DNA from 4 places in the Streptomyces sp. NPDC051105 genome. Region 1 is predicted to be linked to each of the others. Evidence: riboswitches for the same ligand, from Rfam matches in the RefSeq annotation. Region 1 holds a riboswitch; each other region holds the start of a gene.

What was found. Region 1 has a riboswitch for cyclic di-AMP ahead of AB0N16_RS38880 (C40 family peptidase). Riboswitches for the same ligand answer to the same signal wherever they lie in the genome.
Positions count from the first base shown of each region.
Region 2: it holds a riboswitch for cyclic di-AMP, as region 1 does, so the genes downstream of both, AB0N16_RS03225 (M23 family metallopeptidase) here and AB0N16_RS38880 (C40 family peptidase) in region 1, are expected to answer to the same signal.
Region 3: it holds a riboswitch for cyclic di-AMP, as region 1 does, so the genes downstream of both, AB0N16_RS07235 (NlpC/P60 family protein) here and AB0N16_RS38880 (C40 family peptidase) in region 1, are expected to answer to the same signal.
Region 4: it holds a riboswitch for cyclic di-AMP, as region 1 does, so the genes downstream of both, AB0N16_RS30535 (transglycosylase family protein) here and AB0N16_RS38880 (C40 family peptidase) in region 1, are expected to answer to the same signal.

Region 1 is NZ_JBFBBR010000024.1:101,800-107,266, forward strand. Features, by position in the region: gene AB0N16_RS38870 (ATP-dependent Clp protease proteolytic subunit) at 18-653, shown strand; gene AB0N16_RS38875 (hypothetical protein) at 661-969, shown strand; cyclic di-AMP (ydaO/yuaA leader) riboswitch at 1,301-1,514, shown strand; gene AB0N16_RS38880 (C40 family peptidase) at 1,518-1,991, shown strand; gene AB0N16_RS38885 (ATP-binding protein) at 2,025-2,483, opposite strand; gene AB0N16_RS38890 (helix-turn-helix transcriptional regulator) at 2,696-3,556, shown strand; gene AB0N16_RS38895 (DUF397 domain-containing protein) at 3,566-3,793, shown strand; gene AB0N16_RS38900 (8-amino-7-oxononanoate synthase) at 3,853-4,980, opposite strand; gene bioB (biotin synthase BioB) at 5,128-5,467, shown strand, end outside.
Region 2 is NZ_JBFBBR010000001.1:711,710-717,176, forward strand. Features, by position in the region: gene AB0N16_RS03210 (GNAT family N-acetyltransferase) at 1-449, opposite strand, end outside; gene AB0N16_RS03215 (HPr family phosphocarrier protein) at 626-907, shown strand; gene AB0N16_RS03220 (GntR family transcriptional regulator) at 1,234-1,929, opposite strand; gene AB0N16_RS03225 (M23 family metallopeptidase) at 2,559-3,314, opposite strand; cyclic di-AMP (ydaO/yuaA leader) riboswitch at 3,327-3,490, opposite strand; gene AB0N16_RS03230 (pitrilysin family protein) at 3,737-5,125, opposite strand; gene AB0N16_RS03235 (pitrilysin family protein) at 5,122-5,467, opposite strand, start outside.
Region 3 is NZ_JBFBBR010000002.1:730,175-735,641, forward strand. Features, by position in the region: gene AB0N16_RS07225 (FAD-dependent oxidoreductase) at 1-450, opposite strand, end outside; gene AB0N16_RS07230 (NAD-dependent epimerase/dehydratase family protein) at 698-1,759, shown strand; gene AB0N16_RS07235 (NlpC/P60 family protein) at 1,780-3,945, opposite strand; cyclic di-AMP (ydaO/yuaA leader) riboswitch at 3,954-4,128, opposite strand; gene AB0N16_RS07240 (DUF1996 domain-containing protein) at 4,537-5,467, shown strand, end outside.
Region 4 is NZ_JBFBBR010000014.1:146,255-151,721, reverse strand. Features, by position in the region: gene AB0N16_RS30545 (septum formation initiator family protein) at 1-293, opposite strand, end outside; gene eno (phosphopyruvate hydratase) at 408-1,694, opposite strand; gene AB0N16_RS30535 (transglycosylase family protein) at 2,124-2,813, opposite strand; cyclic di-AMP (ydaO/yuaA leader) riboswitch at 2,817-2,988, opposite strand; gene AB0N16_RS30530 (transglycosylase family protein) at 3,188-4,198, opposite strand; gene AB0N16_RS30525 (cytochrome P450) at 4,435-5,467, opposite strand, start outside.

The DNA.
Region 1 (5,467 bases):
GCGAGGAGGGGTACGCCATGACCCGACCGTCCGCCCGCTACGTCCTGCCCGAGTTCACCGAACGCACCAGCACCGGACAACGCACCCTGGATCCGTACTCGAAGCTGCTGGAGGAGCGGATCGTCTTCCTCGGCGCGCCCGTCGACGAGACCTCGGCCAACGACGTGATGGCGCAGTTCATGTACCTGGAGCACGCGGCTCCGGAGCGGGACATCTCGCTGTACATCAACTCGCCGGGTGGCTCGTTCAGCGCGATGGCCGCGATCTACGACACCCTCCGGTACGTCACCTGTGACGTGGAGACGATCTGTCTGGGGCAGGCCGGGGCGTCGGCCGCGGTGCTGCTCGCGGCGGGCACACCGGGCAAGCGGTCCGTGCTGCCGGGTGCGCGCATCGTGCTCCAGCAGCCGTCGCTGCCACGGCCGGTACAGGGCCAGCCGAGTGATCTGGTCATCCAGGCGGCGGAGTTGGACCGGATCCGCGAGCTGCTCGAGGAGATGCTCGTCCGGCACACCGGACGGGCACCCGCCCAGGTCCACCAGGACCTGGAGCGGGACCTGATGCTGGACGCGCCGGCGGCGCTGGCGTACGGGCTGGTGGACCGGATCGTGCCCAGCCGCAGGGCCTCGCTCGGCCTGCCGGACGCGGGGTGAGCGGCCGATGCTGCCACCGGAGCTGCCGCCGCTGCCCGCGCTGACCCGCGCCGAGGGCGAGTTGATCGACCGTTATCTGGACGTGGTCGACCTGCTGGGCCGCATCAACCCGGCGCAGAACGAGGACACCTATCGTGGGCTGCGCGCCGCGCAGGCGCTGGTGCGCGCGGCGTCCGAGCTGCGCGACGCACTCGCCCTGATGCATCGGCGGGGCGAGACGGAGCTCCACGGGGACACGCTGGCACGGGCGTTGCGGGTGCTCGACGGCGAACGCCGGACCGCGCGCGTCGCACTCCCGCCCGACTGCGTACGGTGACGCCTGGCGAAGTCCGGAGCGACGCGTCCACCGGTCGACCGGCCAGGAGTTGAAACGACCCAAAGGGGTTACCGCTGTTCGGCGGAGTATGGCGTGGTTTTACCTGACCGCCGGAGCCGCTCAAGGTGCGTGCCCGACGGTGCCCGCGAAAGGCTTCGGTGCAGGTCCGGGGCTACGTCGGGCAGTTGACGACTAATCGAACACAGTGCTGTCCACCCGAACGGGTGGGTGGTGAGTAACCCCACAAATCCTCGGTTCCGTTGGGATTTTCGGACAGGCGTGAGTGAAGATCCCTGTCTGACGACAAGCCCCCGCCACCACGGCGGGGCGATCCGGGCGGACGCCGAGTCCTGCCGCCGTCCGGATGCCCGGTCGACGGAAGTGGATCGGCAGGAGTGGAGGACCCAAGCACGACGGGTCGCCGGAACGGTCGCACCATGACCGGCCCGCGCAGCCCTTGGGGTGAAGCCGTGGCAACGCGGCCGGGCAACTTCGCCAGCCCGAATCCGACAGGTCATCCTTCACAGGCGGCTGACGAAGGGTTGCGCATGACTGCGCTCAATCGTGTCCCGTCGCTGATGGCACGGGCTGGCACGGCCTCGGCGCTCACCATCGCCGCCGTGGGCGGCTCCATCGTGATCCCTGGCGTCGCCTCCGACGCCTCGGCCGCCACGATGGCGACGAAGGCACTTCAGGTGGCGGCCTCGAAGAAGGGCTCGCCCTACAGGTGGGGTGCCACCGGACCGAACCGGTTCGACTGCTCCGGGCTCACGCTGTACTCATTCAAGAAGGCGGGCAAGAAGCTGCCTCGTACGGCGGCCCAGCAGTACAACAAGACCCGTCATATCTCGGCCGGCCACCGCAAGGCGGGGGACCTGGTCTTCTTCCACTCGGGTTCCAGCGTGTACCACGTCGGCATCTACGCCGGGAAGGGAAAGATCTGGCACGCCCCGAAGACCGGGGACGTGGTGAAGCTCCAGAAGATCTGGACGCGAAGCGTCTGGTACGGCCGGGTCAGCTGACCCACCCAGCGGCCGGCCGGCGGGAACTCGGGGCTACGGTTCCTGCTGGCCGGCGGCGGTGACCGTGCCGGCCGGGACTGCCCAGGGCAGTTCGATGAGGACGGTCTTGCCGCCCTCCCGGGTGGGGCGCACCCGGAGCTTGCCGCCGCACTCCGCGGTGAGCCAGCGGATGATGACCATGCCGCGCCCGTTGTCCTGCTGGACCGCGGCCGGGAGTCTCTTGGGGAAGCGCGGATGGCTGTCCGTGACGCCGATGCGCAGCTGTTCGTCACGGTCGAGGACGAGGCCCACCGTGAAGGTGGGTGACTGCCCGAAGGTGTGCTGCACCGCGTTGGTGGCGAGTTCGGAGACGATGAGGCGGATGGTGTCCGCGGTCTCCGTCTCCGGTGGCAGCCCCCATTCCGCGAGAGTACCCAGCACATAGGAGCGGGCCGCGGAGACCGAGGCGGGATCGCTCGGCAGAGTGACGGATGCTTCCAGGTGGTCTGCCATGGCGACGTCGTCCCTTTCCCACGGGACCGGAGCCCGACACGGTGCGGATGGTTCGAGTACGGTCCCGGACTGGTGCTTCTCCGTCAGACTGCCATTACCAGGGCAGCCAGGGGAGCGATCCACCAAGATATGCATATATCTGTCGCTCGATGCGGTGAACTCTGCTACCCCAGAGCGTATTTGGGCGGCTCGGGAGGAGTAAGGAGTAGCCCATGCAGAACGGTCCCGCGGTACGCCGCCGGAAACTGGGCGCCGAACTGCGCTCACTGCGCACCGGCGCCGGCCTCACGAGCGGTGAGGCCGCCCGTCTGGTGGGCTGGCATCAGTCGAAAGTGAGCCGGATCGAGACCGGCGCCAGCGGTGTGAAACCGGCCGATGTGCGGTTACTCCTGGACGCCTACGGCGTGATCGAGGGGCAACTGCGCGAGTTACTGCTGGTGTTGGCGGGGTCGGAGGACACCGCCGGGCGGCACCACTGGTGGCACGCCTATCGTGGGGTGCTGCCGCCCACCTACCGGGATTTCATCAGTCTGGAGTCCCAGGCCAGCGCGATGCGCACACTGGAGACCTCGGTCGTACCGGGGCTGCTGCAGACCCCCGAGTACGCACGTGCCGTGACCCGGGCGGCCGTCGACGGGCTCGACGACGAGGCGCTGGACGCCCTCGTGAAGGTGCGTCTGGCCAGGCAGGACGTGCTGCGCAACCATCCGCCGCTGGAGCTGAGCGCAGTGCTTGACGAGGCGGTGCTGCGCCGGGAGGTCGGCGGGCCCGGCGTGATGGCCAGACAGTTGGAGCGGCTGGTGGAGGCGGCCCGGCTGCCCCAGGTACGGCTCCAGGTGCTGCCGTTCTCGGCCGGAGCCCATATTGGCATCACCGGGCCTTTCGTAATCTTCTCATTTCCGAGCACTTCTGATCTGGATGTGGTTGTTCTCGACCAGTTGACGAGTAGCCTCTATCTCGAACGGAAAGAAGACCTCCAGGCCTACGCGGAGGCCTTCAACGCCCTTCAGATCCACGCCCTTTCGCCCGAGGACTCGTTGGATTACATCGCCGGGATAGGTGACGGCGCGTAAGGAGGCACCATGACTGCACTGCCTCGGAACGTACCTTCAAGTGCTGATCTGCACGGACTGCGGTGGCTGCGCAGCAGCTACAGCACCGGAGCGAACAACTGTGTGGAGACGGCACGGCCGCGCTCCGGTCAGCTGACCGGACTGCTCGCCGTGCGCGACTCCAAGGATCCGGCCGGACCCGCGCTGCTCTTCTCCCCCGGGAGCTGGGCGGGGTTCGTGTCGGCGCTCACCGGCTGATCAGCCCGTAACCGACTCCGTATCCGCATTCGGACAAGACCCGGCCGTGTCACGCCGACTCATGGTCGTGTCTCACCGATCACCTGTACAGCGCGTTCGATCTCGGCCCCGGAGAGGTCCGCTCGGGCGGTCAGCCTGAGCCGTGAGACGCCGTCCGGCACGGACGGCGGACGGAAACAGCCCACGGCCAGGCCTGCCGTACGGCAGTCGGCCGCCCACCGCACGGCCCCCTCCGGGGACGAGGCCCGCACGGAGACCACCGCGGCGTCCGGACGCACCGCTTCCAGACCCGCGGCGGTCAGCCGTGCGTGCAGCTCCGCGGCCACCTCACAGGCCCGCACCGCGCGTCCGGGCTCACGGCGCAGCAGCCGCAGCGCCGCCAGGGCCGCTCCCGCCGCGGCGGGGGCCAGACCGGTGTCGAAGATGAAGGTGCGGGCCGCGTTCACCAGATGGTCGATCACCCGGGCCGGCCCGAGCACGGCCCCGCCCTGGCTGCCCAGCGACTTGGACAGGGTCGCCGTGACCACCACGTCCTCGGCGCCGGACAGCCCGGCCGCGTACGGCGCGCCCCGCCCGCCGTCCCCGAGGACTCCGAGCCCGTGGGCGTCGTCCACGAGCAGCCCGGCGCCGCTCTCCCGGCAGGCCGCGGCCAGGGCTGCCAGCGGTGCCGCGTCGCCGTCCACCGAGAACACCGTGTCGGAGACGACGACCGCGGGTCCCTCATGGGTGCCGAGCGCCTTGCGTACGGCGTCCGGGTCGGCGTGTCCGACCACCTGGGTGGCGCCCCGGGCCAGCCGGCAGCCGTCGATCAGGGAGGCGTGGTTGAGCGCGTCGGAGACGATCAGGGAGCCGTGCGGGCCGAGGGTGGTGACGGCTGCGAGGTTGGCGGCGTAACCGGAGGAGAAGACCAGGGCCGCCTCGAACCCGCAGAATTCGGCCAGCTCGCGCTCCAGCTCGGTGTGGAGTTCGGTGGTGCCGGTCACCAGCCGGGAGCCGGTGGAACCGCCGCCCCAGGTCCGGGCCGCCCCGGCCGCGCCGTCGGCGACCTCCGGGTGGTGGGCGAGGCCCAGGTAGTCGTTGCTCGCCAGATCCAGCAGCGGCGAGTCGGCGGGACGGGGGCGCAGGGTCCGTACCAGTCCGGCGCGGCGGCGCAGTTCCGCCTGTTCGTCGATCCAGCCGAACGCCATGGCTCCTCCGGAGAATTTGTAGGCAGTGGACAGACCCTAGCGGGACCACCAGCCACCCACTGTGTGGCAATACCCACACGTCGAACTGACAGGGTTGTGCAAACTCTCCTTGGCCCGGAGCAGCCTCGTAGTACAGGATCGGCTCTCATGGACCTGCTGAACACGCTGGTGGACAAGGGGCTTCGGCGCGAGCTGCCGACCCGCGAGGAAGCGCTCGCCGTGCTGGCGACCTCCGACGACGACGTGCTCGATGTGGTGGCCGCGGCCGGCAAGGTGCGCCGGCACTGGTTCGGCCGGCGCGTGAAACTCAACTACCTGGTCAACCTCAAGTCGGGCCTGTGTCCTGAGGACTGCTCCTACTGCTCGCAGCGCCTCGGTTCCTCGACCGGGATCCTCAAGTACAGCTGGCTGAAACCGGACGAGGCCTCCAAGGCGGCCGCCGCCGGTCTGGCCGGGGGCGCCAAGCGGGTCTGCCTGGTGGCGAGCG
Region 2 (5,467 bases), on a different contig from region 1:
AACCGGCGGATACCGCGCTCCCGCGCGACGGCCGCGATGTGCTCCAGGAGGGCGGAGGCGACGCCCCGGCCCTGGTGGGCGTCCTGGACGAGGAAGGCGACCTCGGCCTCGTCGGCGGGCGCGGAGGCGGGCATGCCGTCGGCGCCAATGCGGTCATAGCGTACGGTGGCGATGAACTCGCCGCCGATGGTGGCCGCGAGTCCCACCCTGTCCACAAAGTCGTGGTGCGTGAAGCGGTGGACGTCCTTGGCGGAGAGCTTGGGGTACGGCGCGAAGAAGCGGTAGTACTTCGACTCGGCCGAGACCTGCTCGTAGAAGCTGACCAGGCGGTCGGCGTCGTCGACGGTGATGGGCCGGACGCGCGCGGTACCACCGTCGCGCAGCACCACGTCCGCCTCCCAGTGGGCGGGGTATTCGTGCCGGTCCTGCCGGTCCGCCGGGGTCTGCATGGGCCCCAGAGTACGGCTCGCGTCCGACAGTGGCGCGAGGCAGTCTGTGGAGGACGGAAGTCGGGCCGAGGCCGCGGTCCGACGACACACCCGGAAGGACTCACGTCCGCTCCGGGGACGCTTCACGATATGGGAAACTGGTCTAGACAACCCTGAACACCGAAGGGCAGCATCACATGGCTGAGCGCCGCGTCAACGTCGGCTGGGCCGAGGGTCTCCACGCCCGCCCCGCTTCCATCTTCGTCCGAGCCGCCACGGCCACAGGCGTCCCGGTGACGATCGCCAAGGCCGGGGGCAACCCCGTCAACGCGGCCTCCATGCTGGCTGTCCTGGGCCTGGGCGCCCAGGGCGGCGAGGAGATCGTCCTCGCCTCCGACGCCGAGGGTGCGGACGCCGCCCTCGACCGCCTGGCCAAGCTGGTCGCTGAGGGTCTCGAGGAGCTCCCCGAGACCGTCTGAGCGCCATAGCGCCCGCACGGCGAGGCCGCGACGTCCCTACAGGGGCGGCGCGGCCTCCGCCGTTTCCGCCGCCGGTCTCCGCCGTTCCGGCCGCCGGCCTCCGCCGTTCCCGCCGCCGTGACCTCGCTCGGCGCCGGTCTTCACGAAGGGCCACGCTTTATACGGGGCGGGACTTCGCGCCGGGCTTAGTCAATTCCCCATCGGGCACGCCGATGACGCGCCACCGGAAATTCCGGACGCGCGCGAAATAGGGACGGCAGAGACCGACAGAGGGCAACGAAAATACCGCTCCACCGAATAACACGTCTTTGTATACGGTGCCCGTGTTAATGCCGCAGGCCCGACATGTTTACTGGGTGTTGCGAAGTCCTCACACCGTTCGCCCGGTCCGTGCCGCCGGAAAAGCGCAGCCGGTGGGAGACCGCGGACCGCTCGGTGTGCAGCGCGGTGATCGCCCGCGCGCGCTCGCTGTCGCCGCGCGTCACGGCGTCCACGATGGCGCCGTGCTCGGCCCAGGACTCCACGGGGTTGGCGGGCGCGTCGACGGCGTACATCCAGGCGATCTTGTGCCGCAGCTGAGTAAGTGTCGAGGTCAGGGCGTGGCTTCCGGTGGCCTGGGCGAGCGTCTCGTGGAACCAGCCGCCCAGGGAGCGCAGGTCCTCGCTGCCGCCCCTGCGGGCCCGTTCCTGGCCCAGCCTGACGAGTCCCCGCAGCACCTTGAGGTGGGCCTCGGTACGACGCTGGGCGGCCCGGGAGGCGCCGAGCGGCTCCAGGAGCAGGCGCATCTCCAGCAGGTCGGCGGCCTCCTGCTCGGTCGGTTCCGCGACGCACGCACCCGCGTGCCGGCGCGTCACCACGAAGCCCTCGGCCTCCAGGGTGCGCAGGGCCTCGCGGACGGGGACGCGCGAGACGCCGTAGCGACGGGCCAGGAGTTCCTCGGTGAGCCGGCTGCCGCGCTCGTAGACACCCGCGACGATGTCGTCCCGGATCGCCGTGCATACCGAGTGCGCCGGAATACGCATGTCCGACCTCCGCCTTAATCCCCGTGAAACGCCGCCGAGTGGCGTCCGTTCCGTGACTCTATTGCAATGGGCTGGAATTTCCGACGGCGGCCCTGAATCCATGCATATTTTTTGGACACCGGGGTCACGAAAACGACGAAAGCCCCGGCTCGGGGAGCGGCCGGGGCTTCGGGGCTGTCGCCCTGTGGCGTCACATGTTCATCGCCGGGGGGCGCGTGATCGAGGTGTGTGATGCGCCCGCGGGGAAACACCTTCGTGCGGCGCTCGGGGCGGGGCGTCCACACTGGGGCTCCCGGGTGGGGTCCACGCCGGGAGCGCCGGGGGGCATCCACGCCGGGGACGCGCGGGTGGGGCGCACGCCGGGATCGCGCGGGAGGGGCGCACGCTGAGAGCTCGCGGCAGGGGTCCACGCCGGGGGCGCCGGGAGGCATCCACGCCGGGGACGCACGGGTGGGGCGCACGCCGGGTTCTCGCAGAACGCGCACGCCGTGGTGTCACGCTCGCGCGCCCCGCGCCCCGCGCCCCGCGCCCCACTCCCCGCGCTCACGCGATGGCCGCGCGGGGGCGTGCGCGCCGTAACCCGCGCGGGGCGTGCGGTACCGCGCGCCAGGCGTGCCCGCCGTGGTCGGTCAGACGTTCACGCCGTGCTTGCGGAGGTAGGCGACCGGGTCGATGTCCGAGCCGTACTCCGGGGTCGTGCGGGCCTCGAAGTGGAGGTGGGGGCCGGTCACGTTGCCGGTCGCGCCGGAGAGGCCGATCTGCTGGCCCGGCGTGACCTTCTGGCCCACCGAGACGCCGATCGACGACAGGTGGCCGTACTGGGTGTACATGCCGTCGGCCATCTTGATGACGATCTGGTTGCCGTAGGACCCGCCCCAGCCGGTGGAGACGACCGTACCGATGCCGACCGCGTGCACCACCGTGCCGGTGGCGGCGTGGAAGTCGATGCCGGTGTGGGCGCCGGAGGACCACAGGGAGCCGCCGGTCTTGTAGCCGGTGGAGACGTACGAGTCGGAGATCGGCGGGACGAAGGCGTTGAGGCGCTTGCGCTCCGCCGCCCGCGCGGCGCGTGCCTCGGCCTCGCGCTCCTTCTTGGCCTTCTCCACGGCCTTCTTGCGCGCGGCCTCCTCGGCCGCCTTGCGCTCGGCGGCGGCCTTCTGCGCGGCGGCCTGGGCGTCGATCTGGTCGGCGACCGAGTCGCTGACGGTGATGACCGGGGTGAGGCCGGTCTGCTCGACGGAGTTCTCGGCGGCGAGCGCGGGGGCGGCCGAGAGGGTGCCGATGACACCGGTGGTGGTGAGGGCCGCGATACCGGCGGCCTGCGCGGTGGTGCGCTTCACCCGGCCGGGACGACGGTGCTTCCCGGAGGCGCACATGAACGCCATGTAGAGGCTGGTCCTTTCCTTCCCTCTCGCCTACCGGGTTAGCTGACGGGTTCGGAGCAGGAAGGTCTCCTACGGGCCCCCTCGCGGCTCGCGCGGGCGCCCGATTCACCCCAGGGACTGTGTGGGTCCCCGGCTCCCCTGGCTCGCGCCGTACGGGGACTCGGCGATGGCTGTCCGGTGCCGCGGGCGCGGCGCATTGCCTGACGGACAGCCCGGAAGAACCTACGAGGACGTCCTCGCAATGCTCAAACGGATCACGTCATTTGTCGCGCATCCCACAGGGCAGACAGGCAACCTCCGCCCCAATTCGGACATTCGGCGGCCCTGGTGACGCAACAGTCACCAGGGCCGCTTCACGCGCGCGTGCCGCTCGTCCGGACGCGCGGCTTGCTTCGCCGCTCGCCTCGCTCGGCTTACTCCGCCTACTCCGCGGCGACGACCGTCACTTCGCCGATGCCGAGGGCCTCGACGGGCTCCTTGATCTGCGCCGCGTCGCCGACGAGGACGGTCACCAGGTGGTCGACCGGGAAGGCGTTCACGACCGCCGCGGTGGCCTCCACCGTGCCGGTCGCGGCCAGTTGCCGGTAGAGCGTGGCCTGGAAGTCGTCGGGCAGATGCTGCTCGACCTGGTCGGCCAGGGTGCCGGCGACGGCCGCCGCCGTCTCGTACTTGAGCGGCGCCACGCCGACGAGGTTCTGCACGGCGACGTCGCGCTCGGCGTCCGTGAGGCCCCCGGAGGCGAGGGTGCGCAGCACCGTCCACAGGTCCTGGAGCGCCGGGCCGGTGTTCGGGGTGTCCACGGAGCCGCTGATGGCGAGCATCGCGGCGCCGCTGCCGTCGGGGGCGGACCGCAGGACCTGCCCGAAGGCTCGGACGCCGTAGGTGTAGCCCTTCTCCTCGCGCAGGACGCGGTCCAGGCGCGAGGTGAGGGTGCCGCCCAGGCAGTAGGTGCCGAGCACCTGGGCGGGCCAGACGCGGTCGTGCCGGTCGGCGCCGACGCGGCCGATGAGCAGCTGCGTCTGGACGGCTCCGGGGCGGTCCACGATGACGACTCGGCCGGTGTCGTCGGCGGAGACCGGGGGCACCGGCCGGGGCTGGGCGGTGGAGCCGCGCCAGGCGCCCAGGGTCTCGCCGAGCAGTTCGTCCAGGTCGATGCCGGTGAGGTCGCCGACGACGACCGCGGTGGCGGTGGCGGGCCGCACATGCCGGTCGTAGAACGCGCGTACGGCGGCCGCGTCGATCTTCTCTACGGTGTCCTCGGTGCCCTGGCGCGGACGGGACATCCGCGCGGTCGACGGGAACAGTTCCTTGTAGAGCTGCTTGGCGGCCCGGCGGCTGGGGTTGGCCAGCTCGTGCGGGATCTCGTCGAGGCGGTTACGGACCAGTCGTTCGACCTCGCTGTCGGCGAAGGCGGGTGCCCTGAGCGCGTCGGAGAGCAGCCCCAGTCCCTTGCCCAGGCGGGAGGCGGGGACCTCCAGGCTGAGCCGGACGCCGGGGTGGTCGGCGTGTGCGTCGAGGGTGGCGCCGGCCCGCTCCAGCTCGGCGGCGTACTCCTCGGCGGAGTGCTTGTCGGTGCCCTCGGAGAAGGCGCGCGCCATGATCGTGGCGACGCCGTCCAGGCCGGCCGGCTCGGCGTCCAGGGGCGCGTCCAGGAGTACCTCGACGGCGACGACCTGCTGGCCGGGGCGGTGGCAGCGCAGCACGGTCAGGCCGTTGTCCAGGGTGCCGCGCTCGGGTGCCGGGAAGGCCCAGGGCCGGGCCTGGCCCGCTTGGGGCTGGGGGTGGAATTCCATGGTGGCGAGCTCGGTCACTTGGCCGTCTCCTCGTCGTCGTGCTCGGCGGTTGCGGCCTCGACCGTGGCCTCGGCCTCGGGGTCCTCGGGTACGTCGGCGTCCTCGACCGCCTCCGGGGACTTGGGCTCGTAGACGAGCACCGCGCGGTTGTCGGGCCGCAGCCGGGCCTTGGCGACCTCCTGGACCTCTTGCGGGGTCACCGCGAGGACGCGCTGGACGGCGGTCAGGGCGAGCTGCGGGTCACCGAACAGGACGGCGAAGCGGCACAGTTCGTCCGCGCGGCCGGCGACGGTGCCCAGCCGGTCCAGCCACTCGCGCTCCAACTGGGCCTGGGCGCGCTCCATCTCCTCGGGCGTGGGG
Region 3 (5,467 bases), on a different contig from region 1:
GGCGACCTTCTCGGCCTCCAGCGGCCAGGTGCGCGGCACGTCCGGGTGGCCGTCGTACCAGGAGACGAAGTCGGCGGCGCCGTAGGAGCCGTCCAGCTCGATGCCGGGTATCCGCAGCTCGCGGTCGGCCGTGGCGCCGGTCGAGAAGATCACCGCGTCGTAGAAGGAGCGCAGGTCGTCGAGGCTGATGTCGGTCGGGTAGTCCACGTTGCCGAAGAGGCGGATCTGCGGCTTGTCGAGCACCTGGTGCAGGGCGGTGATGATGCCCTTGATGCGCGGGTGGTCGGGGGCGACGCCGTACCGGATCAGGCCGAACGGGGCGGGCATCCGCTCGAAGAGGTCGATGGACACGCCGGGCTCGGCGGCCACCGCGGACTTGAGCAGGGCGTCGGCGGCGTAGATCCCGGCGGGGCCGGCTCCGACGATGGCTACCCGCAGGGGGCGCGGCATGATCAGGTTCCCTTCGAGTGAGGACAATCGATCTCGAACGGGAAGCCTAAACTAAGGCAGTCCTAAGTTTGTACGCGGGTCCGGTCTATGACCTCATAAGCCGACCTTATGACTTCTGTCGGGCACCGCTTATGGCCGGGAGACGGAACAGCGCTCCTCCCGGTGCTTGGCGGGCGCCCCGGGCATGCACCAACCTGTCCTCTGCGGCGCACCGAGGCGCGGTGGCCAAAGGGCGAGGGGTGAGGGCGTGGACGCACGCGGGGAGAGGACCGTCGCGGTCACCGGCGGCAGCGGATTCGTCGGCAGCCATCTGGTACGCAGGCTGCTGGAGCGCGGCTACCGGGTCCACGCGACCGTCCGGCGCGTCTCCGCCGCGGCCAAGGTCCGGCCGCTGTGGGAACTGCAGGAGGCGTTCCCCGGCCGGCTCACCCTGTTCGAGGCCGACCTGCTCAAGGACGGCTCCTTCGACGAGGCGTTCCGCGGCTGTGCGACCGTCTTCCACGTGGCCTCGCCGTTCCTGATGCCGGAGCGGATCAAGGACGGTCAACGGGACGTCGTGGACCCGGCGTTGCTCGGCACCCGCAACGTGCTGGCGAGCGTGGACCGTACCCCGGACGTGGCGACCCTGGTCTTCACCTCGACCGTGGGCGCGATCTTCGGCGACTACTCCGACGTCCGCGAGATGGCCGGCGAGATCCTGACGGAGAAGTACTTCAACACCACCAGCACGGTGGCCGGCAACCCCTACCACTACGCCAAGACGGTCGCCGAACGAGCCGCCTGGGACGCCGAGGCCGCCCAGGACCGCTGGCGCATGGTCGCCGTCAACCCCGGCCTGATTCTGGGCCCTTCGCTCACGCCCGCCTCCGAGTCCGGCAGCCTGTTCCTGCTGGACGAGCTGTTCAAGGGCTACTTCTGCTACGGCGCCCCGGACTTCAGCTTCACCACCGCGGACGTCCGCGACGTGGCCGACGCGCACATCGCGGCGGCGGAGAACCCGGCGGCCAACGGCCGTTACATCGTGGCCAACGAGACGATGACGTCCTTCCACGAGATGTCCAGGATCATCCGCACCCGCCGTCCCTGGGATCCGCGGCTGCCGCGCACCGCGCTCCCGCACTGGCCGGTACGGATCCTCGGCCCGTCCTTCGGCCTCACCCAGGACTACATACGCAAGCACCTCGGCATCCGCTTCCGCGTCGACAACAGCCGGAGCGTCCATGAACTGGGCCTCACCTACCGGCCCGTCGAGGAGACCCTCCTGGACCACCACGAGAGCTGGCGCAAGCGGCGGCGGAGGAGGGTCTGACCCCGGCGGGGGGGGGGGTGTCAGGCCGGGCGGACCACCCGGTGGATCGCCGACTCCCCGGCGTTGTAGATCGACTCCTCGCGGATGGACGCCCCCGGGCTCGGCGCGTGGACCATCATGCCGTTGCCCGCGTAGACCCCGACGTGGCTGTCGTTGTCGAAGAAGAAGACCAGGTCACCCGGCTCGATGGCGGCCAGCGTCACCGGGGTGCCGGCGAAGGTCTGGTCCGGCGCGCTGCGCGGCAGCGACACACCGGCGGCGCGCCAGGCGGCCTGGGTGAGGCTGGAGCAGTCGTACGACTCCGGACCGGTCGCCCCCCAGACACAGGGCCGCCCGATCTGCGCCCGGGCGAACGCCAGCGCCTTCATGGCCTTGCCGGGCTCGGCCGCGACACCGGGCCTGAGCAAGGAACCGGTGTCGGTGAAGGTGCCGGGCGCGAAGGTGGCCGCGGCGGCGGCCGGAGGCGCGGTGGGGAGCGGGGCGGTGACCACGGGGGGCGCGGTCGGGACGGGGACGGTGACCACCGGGGGCGCGGCCGGGACAGGGGCGGCGGTGGGGAGCGGGTCCGGGGCGACCGGGGCTGCGGTGGCCATCGCCATCGGGGGCGCGGTCATCGCGGCGGGGGACGCCATCATCGCCCACGGAGGGTCCGTCACCGCCGTGGGTATCACCGCCGTGGGCGTCGGCGCCTGGGACGCGGGCATCGCCGGGGCGGTGGCGTAGGCGGCCGCCGCGGGCTGCGTTCCGGTGGCGTAGGCGCCCATGCCGGCGGCGGGCGCGCCGGGGAAGGCGCCGGTGCCGAAGTCGGCCGACGGCATGGCGGCGGGGGCGGACATGCCGTACCCGGCGGCGGGATAGCCGGTCTCCGCGGCGGCCGGCGGTGCGCTGACGTAGGCGGCGGTGGCGGCCGGCGCCGAACCCGGGAAGGAACCGGTGTCCATCGGGCCCGGCAGGGGCGCGGCGAACACGGCGGGTGCGGCGGTCGGGAAGGCGCCGGTGTCGGAAGGGGCCGCGGTCGGGAAGGCGCCCGTGTTCGTGGGGGCCGCGGTCGGGAAGGCGCCGGTGTCGTCCGGCATCGGGAACGTGCCGGTGGCGCCCGGGGTCATGACCCGGAAGGAACCGGTGTCGCCGGGACTCGCGGGCGGCGTGGCACCCGCGTCCATGGCGGTCACGGCCGGGAAGGTGCTTGTGGCGCCCGGGGTCATGACCCGGAAGGAACCGGTGTCGCCCGGACTCGCGGGCGGCGTGGCACCCGCGTCCATGGCGGTCACGGCCGGGAAGGTGCTTGTGGCGCCCGGGGTCATGATGCGGAAGCCACCCGTGTCCGCCGGGGACATGGGCTGGGCGGCGCCCGGGGTCATGACCCGGAAGGAGCCGGTGTCCGTCGCGGGCACCACCGGGATGGCACCCGTGTCCGTCACGGTCATCGCGGGGAAGGCGCCCGTACCGGTCAGGGCGTCGGTCCCGAAGGAGCCGGTGTCGCCGTACTGGCCGGGCATGCCGGCGGGGGCAGGCCACTGCTGCGCCGGGACCTGGGCCTCGGGCGTGGGCCAAGGGCTCTGAGCGGCGGGGGCCGGGGCGGGCGCGGCCGGTTCGAGCGCCGCGATCGCGCGCTGCCCGGTGCGCTGCGACAGCATCTCGCGCGCCTTGGCGATCTTCAGCTGACTCTTGGTCTTGGACGTGCCCGGGGTGGCACGCTGCGGCGCGGCGGGGGCCGGCGCCTTGGGCGCGCTCGACGGTCCCGGGGGCAGCGCCGCGGGGGACCCGGCCGTCAGTTCCAGCTTCGGACGCTCCGGCAGCTCCCGGACGACCTCGACGTCGCTGTTGGCGGACGACCCCGCGGGCAGCTCCGGCCGGGACGGGCCGGAGCCCTCCAACTGGCCCAGCAGGTCGGCGGCCATGGCGCTGACGGGTCGTCGCGGGCCGGGCCGGGCGGGCTGCCGGTCGGAGGGCAGTGCCGCCGGGACGCTCGGCCCCAGTCGCGATCGCGCGCCGTCGAACCACTCCCGGGCGATGTTGTCGAGGCCCGGGTCGTCACGCCGGGGCCGCTTGAACAGCGGGACACCGCGGGAGCGCGAGCCCCCGTTCATCGCACGTGTGGCGTTGAAGTTCCCGGTGGCGTTCTCGGCCTGGTCGTAGAGGCTGTCGATCCGCTGTCGAACCTCGTCACGGCTCTCGGGCGCCATGGGGGTCGTGCTCCTTCCGTGCTCCGCCTACCGAGTTAGCTGTCGGGTTCGGGCGGGTCGATCCGGAAGGCATGCCCTACGGCCCTTGCCCCTGAGGGCAGTTGACCGATTCACCCCAGTGGTTCGGTTGGGTCCCCGGCTCCGGAACGCCCCGTTGGGCACCGGATTAGGCGGAGGCCGCGCGGCCCGACGGGATTCGCCGGGGGGAGCCGAACGGCTTGGACGTCAACTTAGCCAACTTGTGTCACTCGTGTGAAGGTTGAAGTGCGTAATGTCCGATACGTAATTGTGATGTTCGTCGTAGCGTTCGAGATCCGGCCATACGTGACGGCATTTCGCCAGCACCCCGATCCTCGTCGTGCGGCCGTCGTGCGGCCGTCGGAGCAGTGCCGTCGGTTGCCTGAGGGGCCCGCTTTCTGTGAGGTCACCGTGAATTTCCGGGACTGTTGAACACGGTGGCGCCCTGCCGCGTATAGGGCGGGGGATTTCCATGTCCGGCCGACCACGACACGCAGGGGAACGACCTTGAGACCCAACAGGCGCAGACGCCCGACCGGTGCACAACGCGCGACCTTCGCAGCGGTCGCCCTGATGCTCGGCGGCGGAGTACTGGTCGGGGTGAACGTCTACGCCTCGGCCACCGAAGGCGGTTCGGACCAGTCCGGGCAGGCCGCCACCGCCCAGGTGCTGTCCGCGCCCACCGTCTACTGTCCCGACGTCGGCAGCCGGCTGACGGACGTGCCCGACGCGGCCCGGGCCGACGTCGACGGTGAACTCGCGCAGCTGGACCAGCAGATCGCGGCCGCCTACCAGCAGCTCAAGGAGTCGGCCGCGGAGATCGAGCAGAACCCTGGCCTCGCCGACCGGACGATCCTGGATCCGCTGAAGGAGAAGCGGTCCGAATCCCTCCAGCGCATCGCCGACGCCCTCGACCGCGAGGGCGACCGCCCCCAGGGTCTCGACGACCTCGCCGCCTGCACCCTGCGCTCCTCCGACCAGGGCGCCGGGCAGTCGACGGCGCCGCAGGACAGCGCCACGCCGAGCCAGAGTGCCAGTGCCAGTGCCAGTGCCAGTGCCAGTGCCGGTGCCGGCGTCGGCGGCCAGGGCGGCAACGGCCCCGTCGCCGCTGACTACGCCGACATCACCAGCGTCCAGCCCAATGTCACGACCCCGGCCGAGCAGCCCGGCGGCTCCACCGGCACCTTCGCCTCCAGTTGCGGTGTCAACGCGAACGGCCTGTTCAACTCGGACAACGTGATCGTCGCGCCCGGTGTCTCCAACGGCGCCCACCACTTCCACGACTACATCGGTAACCAGTCCAACAACGCCTTCGCCAGCGACGACGACCTCGCGAACGCCGACACGAGCTGTGCGGACCAGGGCGACAAGTCCACGTACTACTGGCCCGTGCTGCGGCTGCAGAACGGCAAGCAGGAGCGGGACGCCGACAAGCCGGGCGGCGGCACCGAGGGCAACGCCGGGCAGATCGTGACGGCGAAGGAGGTCACGCTGACCTTCGAGG
Region 4 (5,467 bases), on a different contig from region 1:
TCCTGCCACCGGGCCTTGACGTCCCGCAGCTGCTCGACCCGCTGCCGGGCCTGCTGCTGCTGGCGTTCCTGGTCGGCGATCTCGGCGCGCTGGGAGACGTACTGCCGCATCGGATACGCGAGCGCGACGATCATCGTGCACAGCACGATCGCGAGCAGCGCGGCGCGGCCGGTGAGCCGGGAGCGACGGGCCTGCCGCTTGGTCTGGGAGCGGTAGACCCGGGCCGCCGTCTGCTCGCCGAGCAGCTTCAGCCTGGTCGCGGTGGAGAACCGGTCCCGGTCCTTCACGGCCATGTCCCCGCCTCCCGTTCACACGCGCGTACGTCCCCGCACACGGTACGGGACCGGTACGGGGACGTACGTACGACTGGCGCAGCCTTGACCCTTAACGGGTCAGCGACCCCTGGGTCAGCCCTTGAAGCGCGGGAAGGCGCTGCGGCCGGCGTACACCGCGGCGTCGTCGAGGATCTCCTCGATGCGCAGCAGCTGGTTGTACTTGGCGACGCGCTCGGAGCGGGCCGGGGCGCCGGTCTTGATCTGGCCGCAGTTGGTGGCGACGGCGAGGTCGGCGATGGTGACGTCCTCGGTCTCGCCGGAGCGGTGCGACATCATGCACTTGAAGCCGTTGCGCTGGGCCAGCTCGACGGCGTCCAGGGTCTCGGTGAGCGAGCCGATCTGGTTCACCTTGACGAGCAGGGCGTTGGCGGCGCCGTCCTCGATGCCGCGGGCGAGGCGCTCCGGGTTGGTGACGAAGAGGTCGTCGCCGACGATCTGCACCTTGTCGCCGAGCTTGTCGGTGAGGACCTTCCAGCCGGCCCAGTCGTCCTCGAACAGCGGGTCCTCGATGGAGACCAGCGGGTAGGAGGCGACGAGCTCCTCGTAGTACTCGGTCATCTCGGCGGCCGAGCGGGACTTGCCCTCGAACTCGTACTTGCCGTCCTTGTAGAACTCGGACGCGGCGACGTCGAGCGCAAGGGCGATCTGCTCACCGGGGACGTAACCGGCCTGCTTGATCGCCTCCAGGATGAGGTCGAGCGCGGCGCGGTTGGACTCCAGGTTCGGGGCGAAGCCGCCCTCGTCGCCGAGGCCGGTGGCCAGGCCCTTGCCCTTCAGGACCTTCTTCAGGGTGTGGTAGACCTCGGCACCCCAGCGCAGCGCCTCGGAGAAGGACTCCGCGCCGATCGGGGCGATCATGAACTCCTGGATGTCGACGTTGGAGTCCGCGTGCGAGCCGCCGTTGAGGATGTTCATCATCGGGACGGGCAGCAGGTGCGCGTTCGGGCCACCGAGGTAGCGGAACAGCGGCAGGTCGGACGCCTCGGAAGCGGCGTGCGCGACGGCGAGGGAGACGCCGAGGATGGCGTTGGCGCCGAGCGAGCCCTTGTTGTCGGTGGCGTCCAGGTCGAACATCGCCTGGTCGATCAGGCGCTGCTCGGTGGCGTCGTAGCCGACCAGCTCCGGGCCGATCTGCTCGATCACGGCGAGGACGGCCTTCTCGACGCCCTTGCCGAGGTAGCGGTTGGGGTCGCCGTCACGGAGTTCGATGGCCTCGAAGGCACCGGTGGAGGCGCCGGACGGGACGGCGGCACGACCCGTGCTGCCGTCGTCGAGGCCGACCTCGACCTCGACCGTGGGGTTGCCTCGGGAGTCCAGGATTTCCCGGGCTACGACGACGTCGATGGACGGCACGAGCATCTCCTTCTTGGGATGTGACGCTGGTTGTGCGGGCGCACGCGAGCCTTGTCGGCCCTTGCTCAGCCTTGCGACTAGAGCCTAACCGTCCCGGGGCCGTCGGCCGGCACGACCGACCGACCCTTGGACACACAGACGGTACTCATTGTTCATGCACGGAACAAAGGGGGGCCCGATGAAGAACGGAAGAAGAGCGGGTCAAGAGGAAGACCGCCGGAGGACGCGCGAGGACCGCGCGAGGACCGCGCGAGGACCGCAAAGAGAAACCCCGCTCCGGTGCGTACGGGGGAGAACGCACCGGAGCGGGGGCCCGTGGGGGACGGGGGGTGACCCTCACGTGCTCCTCAGTATGAGGAGCACGGCTGTGTGGGCGCTGTGGTTCAGCTGGGCGCCACGTATTGCTTCGTACGACTTCGGGAGCGGCCCGTCGCCCTACTTGAGGTGCAGCTGCTGGCCCGGGTAGATGAAGTCGGCGTCGTCGACGATGTCCTTGTTCAGCTTGAACAGCGCCTGCCAGCCGCCCTTGACCTTGCGCTTCTCCGCGATCGAGCTGAGCGTGTCGCCCTTGACAACCTTGTACTCGCCGTCGCCCTTCTTGACCTTCTTGCCGGTCGGGGTGGTGACGGTCTTCTTGGCGGCCGGACGCTCGGCGGAACGGGAGGCGGCCTGGGTGTCGGCGGTACGGCTGCTGGTGCCGCTGCTCGAAGAGGAGCTGGAGGAGCTGGAGCTGGAGGAGCTCCCGGTGTAGGCGGCGCCGGACAGGCCCGTGCCGCAGACCGGCCAGGCGCCCTTGCCCTGCGCGGCGAGGACCTTCTCGGCGATCTCGATCTGCTGCGCCTTGCTGGCCTGGTTGGCCTGCGCGGCGTACTGGGTGCCGCCGTACGCGGCCCAGGTGGAGGCGGAGAACTGCAGACCGCCGTAGTAGCCGTTGCCGGTGTTGATGGCCCAGTTGCCGCCGGACTCGCACTGAGCGACGGTGTCCCACTCGGAGGCGGTGGCGGCGGAGGCGGTGCCGGACGCCATCAGCGGTGCGGCGATGGCGACACCGGTGACACCGGCGAGCGCGGCGACACGGGTGGCCTTGGACGGACGACGGTGCTTGCCCTTGCCGGAAAACAGCATGACGGATCCCCTCACCGACGCCTGCGAGGTGAGCTGTCGGGTTCGGGCCGGTTGAGTTGCCCGGCCGCGCACCTCACGGTGCGCGGCTTCACCCCGAGCCGGACACGGCAGTCTCAACTACCGGTCCCGGCGCTTACCTTGGGTCCCCCGCTCCTGCCTACGGCGCTTGACGCGACGACTGTTCCCGGGCAGCCGCTGGCAGGACTCGGCGTTGCGACGGCCGGGGCTCGTGGTGACGAGCGGCCTTGACCGTAAACAGACGATCAGGTGAATTTCAAAGATGATCAGGGCTTCTGAGACTCATCCCACACTTTCACCAAACCGGACATTTGGCTTCGAAGTAGGGCGGCACGAAGGGCCAACTCCCGCTGCTTCTAGTCCGTTTCGTTGCTGAGTTTCAGGGTCTGACCGGGGGCGATGTCATTCGGGTCGGCGCCGATGTCCGCCTTGTTGGCGGCATAGAGCGCACGCCATCCGCCGTCGAGGTCAAGGGAGTCGGCGATGGAGGCGAGGGTGTCGCCGTCCCGGACGGTGTAGGTGCCGGCGTCCCGGGAGGCGTGACGGCCGGAAGAAGTCACACTCTGACCGTTTGTCACGCTTTCGTCCGCCGAGTCACCGCGGTGCTTGCCGCCGCTGCTGACCGCCCCCGTGTCGACCAGATCCCAAGAGCTGCCCGTCTGCCATGAATTGTCCGAGTCATCGGCTTCGGGCACCACGGGGTTCTCGTTCGCCTTCGAGGCGCCGGAGCCCTTGGATCCCGACGTGTCCGCCTTGGCGGAGTCGGTGGGGGTGCCCGTGCCGGAGTCGTCGCCCGCACTCGGGGACGGGGTGGCGGAGCCTGTGGCACCCGAGGAATCCGACGAGGAGTCGGACAGGCCGGAATCCGAAGAACCGGATGAATCCGAAGAACCAGATGAAGAGGAGGAATCCGACAGCCCGGAGGACGAGTCGGAGGAGCCGGACGTGTCGCCCGAGCCGTCGAGGCCCGTGTCGACGTTCACCGAGGCGTCGTCCGAGGAGAGGCCGGCGATCAGGGCACAGGTCCGCCAGGGCTTGGTGCCCTGGTCGGCGAGGATCTTCTCGGCGACGGCGATCTGCTGCGAACGGCTCGCCTGGTCCGGTGTGTCGGCGTACTCCTGGCCGCCGTACTCGTCCCAGTCGTCCTGGGACATCTGCAGGCCGCCGTAGTAGCCGGTGCCGGTGTCCATGCTCCAGGAGCCGCCGCTCTCGCACTCGGCCACCCTGTCCCAGGTGCTGCCGTCGGCCGCGTTGGCGCTCGCCGCGCCGAGGAGCGGGATGGCGATGGCCGAGCCGGTCACGCCGGCCGCGACGAGAAGAGCCGGAGCCTGACGGGGGCGACGGTGACGACCGTTCCCGGAGAGCATGCGGAAACCTTTCGAGCGACAGCGGTGACCGGCGCGACGGGTCCCGCTGGGGCGCCGCACTGATGGGTGAACGTATAGGCAGACGATCACTTGTCACAAGTTAATGCCGCGCAGATCACGTGAAGATCACAGAGTTGAACGCCGGTCATCTTTGCCGGTGAAGGGCCGTGCGGGGCGCCGGCGGGAGGCCGCGCGGGTGCCGGTGAGGGCCGGCGGGGCTCATCGGCCGCAGGGGCTCATCGGCCGTCGGGGGTGAACTGCACGGGGAGCGTGCGCAGTCCGCGCATGATGAGGCCGCCGCGCCAGCGCAACTCGCTCTCCGGCACCGCGAGTCGCAGGTCCGGGAGACGGGTGAGGAGGGTGGCGAGCGCGGTCTGCCCCTCCAGGCGGGCGAGCGGGGCGCCGAGGCAGTAGTGGATGCCGTGGCCGTAGCCGAGGTGCTGGTTGTCCCGCCGTGCCAGGTCGAGCGTGTCCGGCTCGGCGAACCGCTCCGGGTCCCGGTCCGCGGCGGCGAGTACGACGAGGACCGGGTCACCGGGTGCGATGCGCTGCCCGCCGATGCCGAGCGGCTCGGTGGCGAACCGCCAGGTGGCCAGCTCCACCGGCCCGTCGTAGCGCAGGAGTTCCTCCACACCGGTCTCCAGCAGCCCGCGCTCGCCGGCGGCCAGGGAGTCCTGCAGGCGACGGCGCTGTTCCGGGTGGGTGAGCAGGGCGTACGTCCCGTTCCCGATGAGGTTGACCGTCGTCTCGAAGCCGGCGAACAGCAGGATGAAGGCCATGGCGGCGGCCTCGTTCTCGGTGAGGTGCTCGCCGTGGTCGGAGGCGCGGATGAGCCCGGAGATGAGGTCCTCGCCGGGGGCCGGCTCGGCGGACAGCGCCTCCCGCTTCCGGTGGATCAGCTCGGCCAGATATCCGCGCATCTTCTTCACGGACCGCGCGACCCCGCCCCGCGGCCCTCCGCCGTGCCGGATCATCATGCCGGCCCAGTCCCGGAAGTCGTCCTGGTCCTCGCGCGGGACGCCCAGCAGGTCGCAGATGGCGTAGATGGGGAGCGGGAAGGCGAACTCGTGGATGAGGTCGGCCTCGCCCCGGTCCGCGAACCCGTCGATGAGCCGGTCGGTCAGCTCCTGCACCCGGGGCGCGAACTCGGCCACCCTGCGCGGTGTGAACGCCTTGCTGACCAGCCGCCGCAGCCGGGTGTGGTCCGGCGGGTCGATGTTCAGCAGATGCGTCATCAGCTCGGCCTTGCGCTCCCCGGGGATCCCGGTC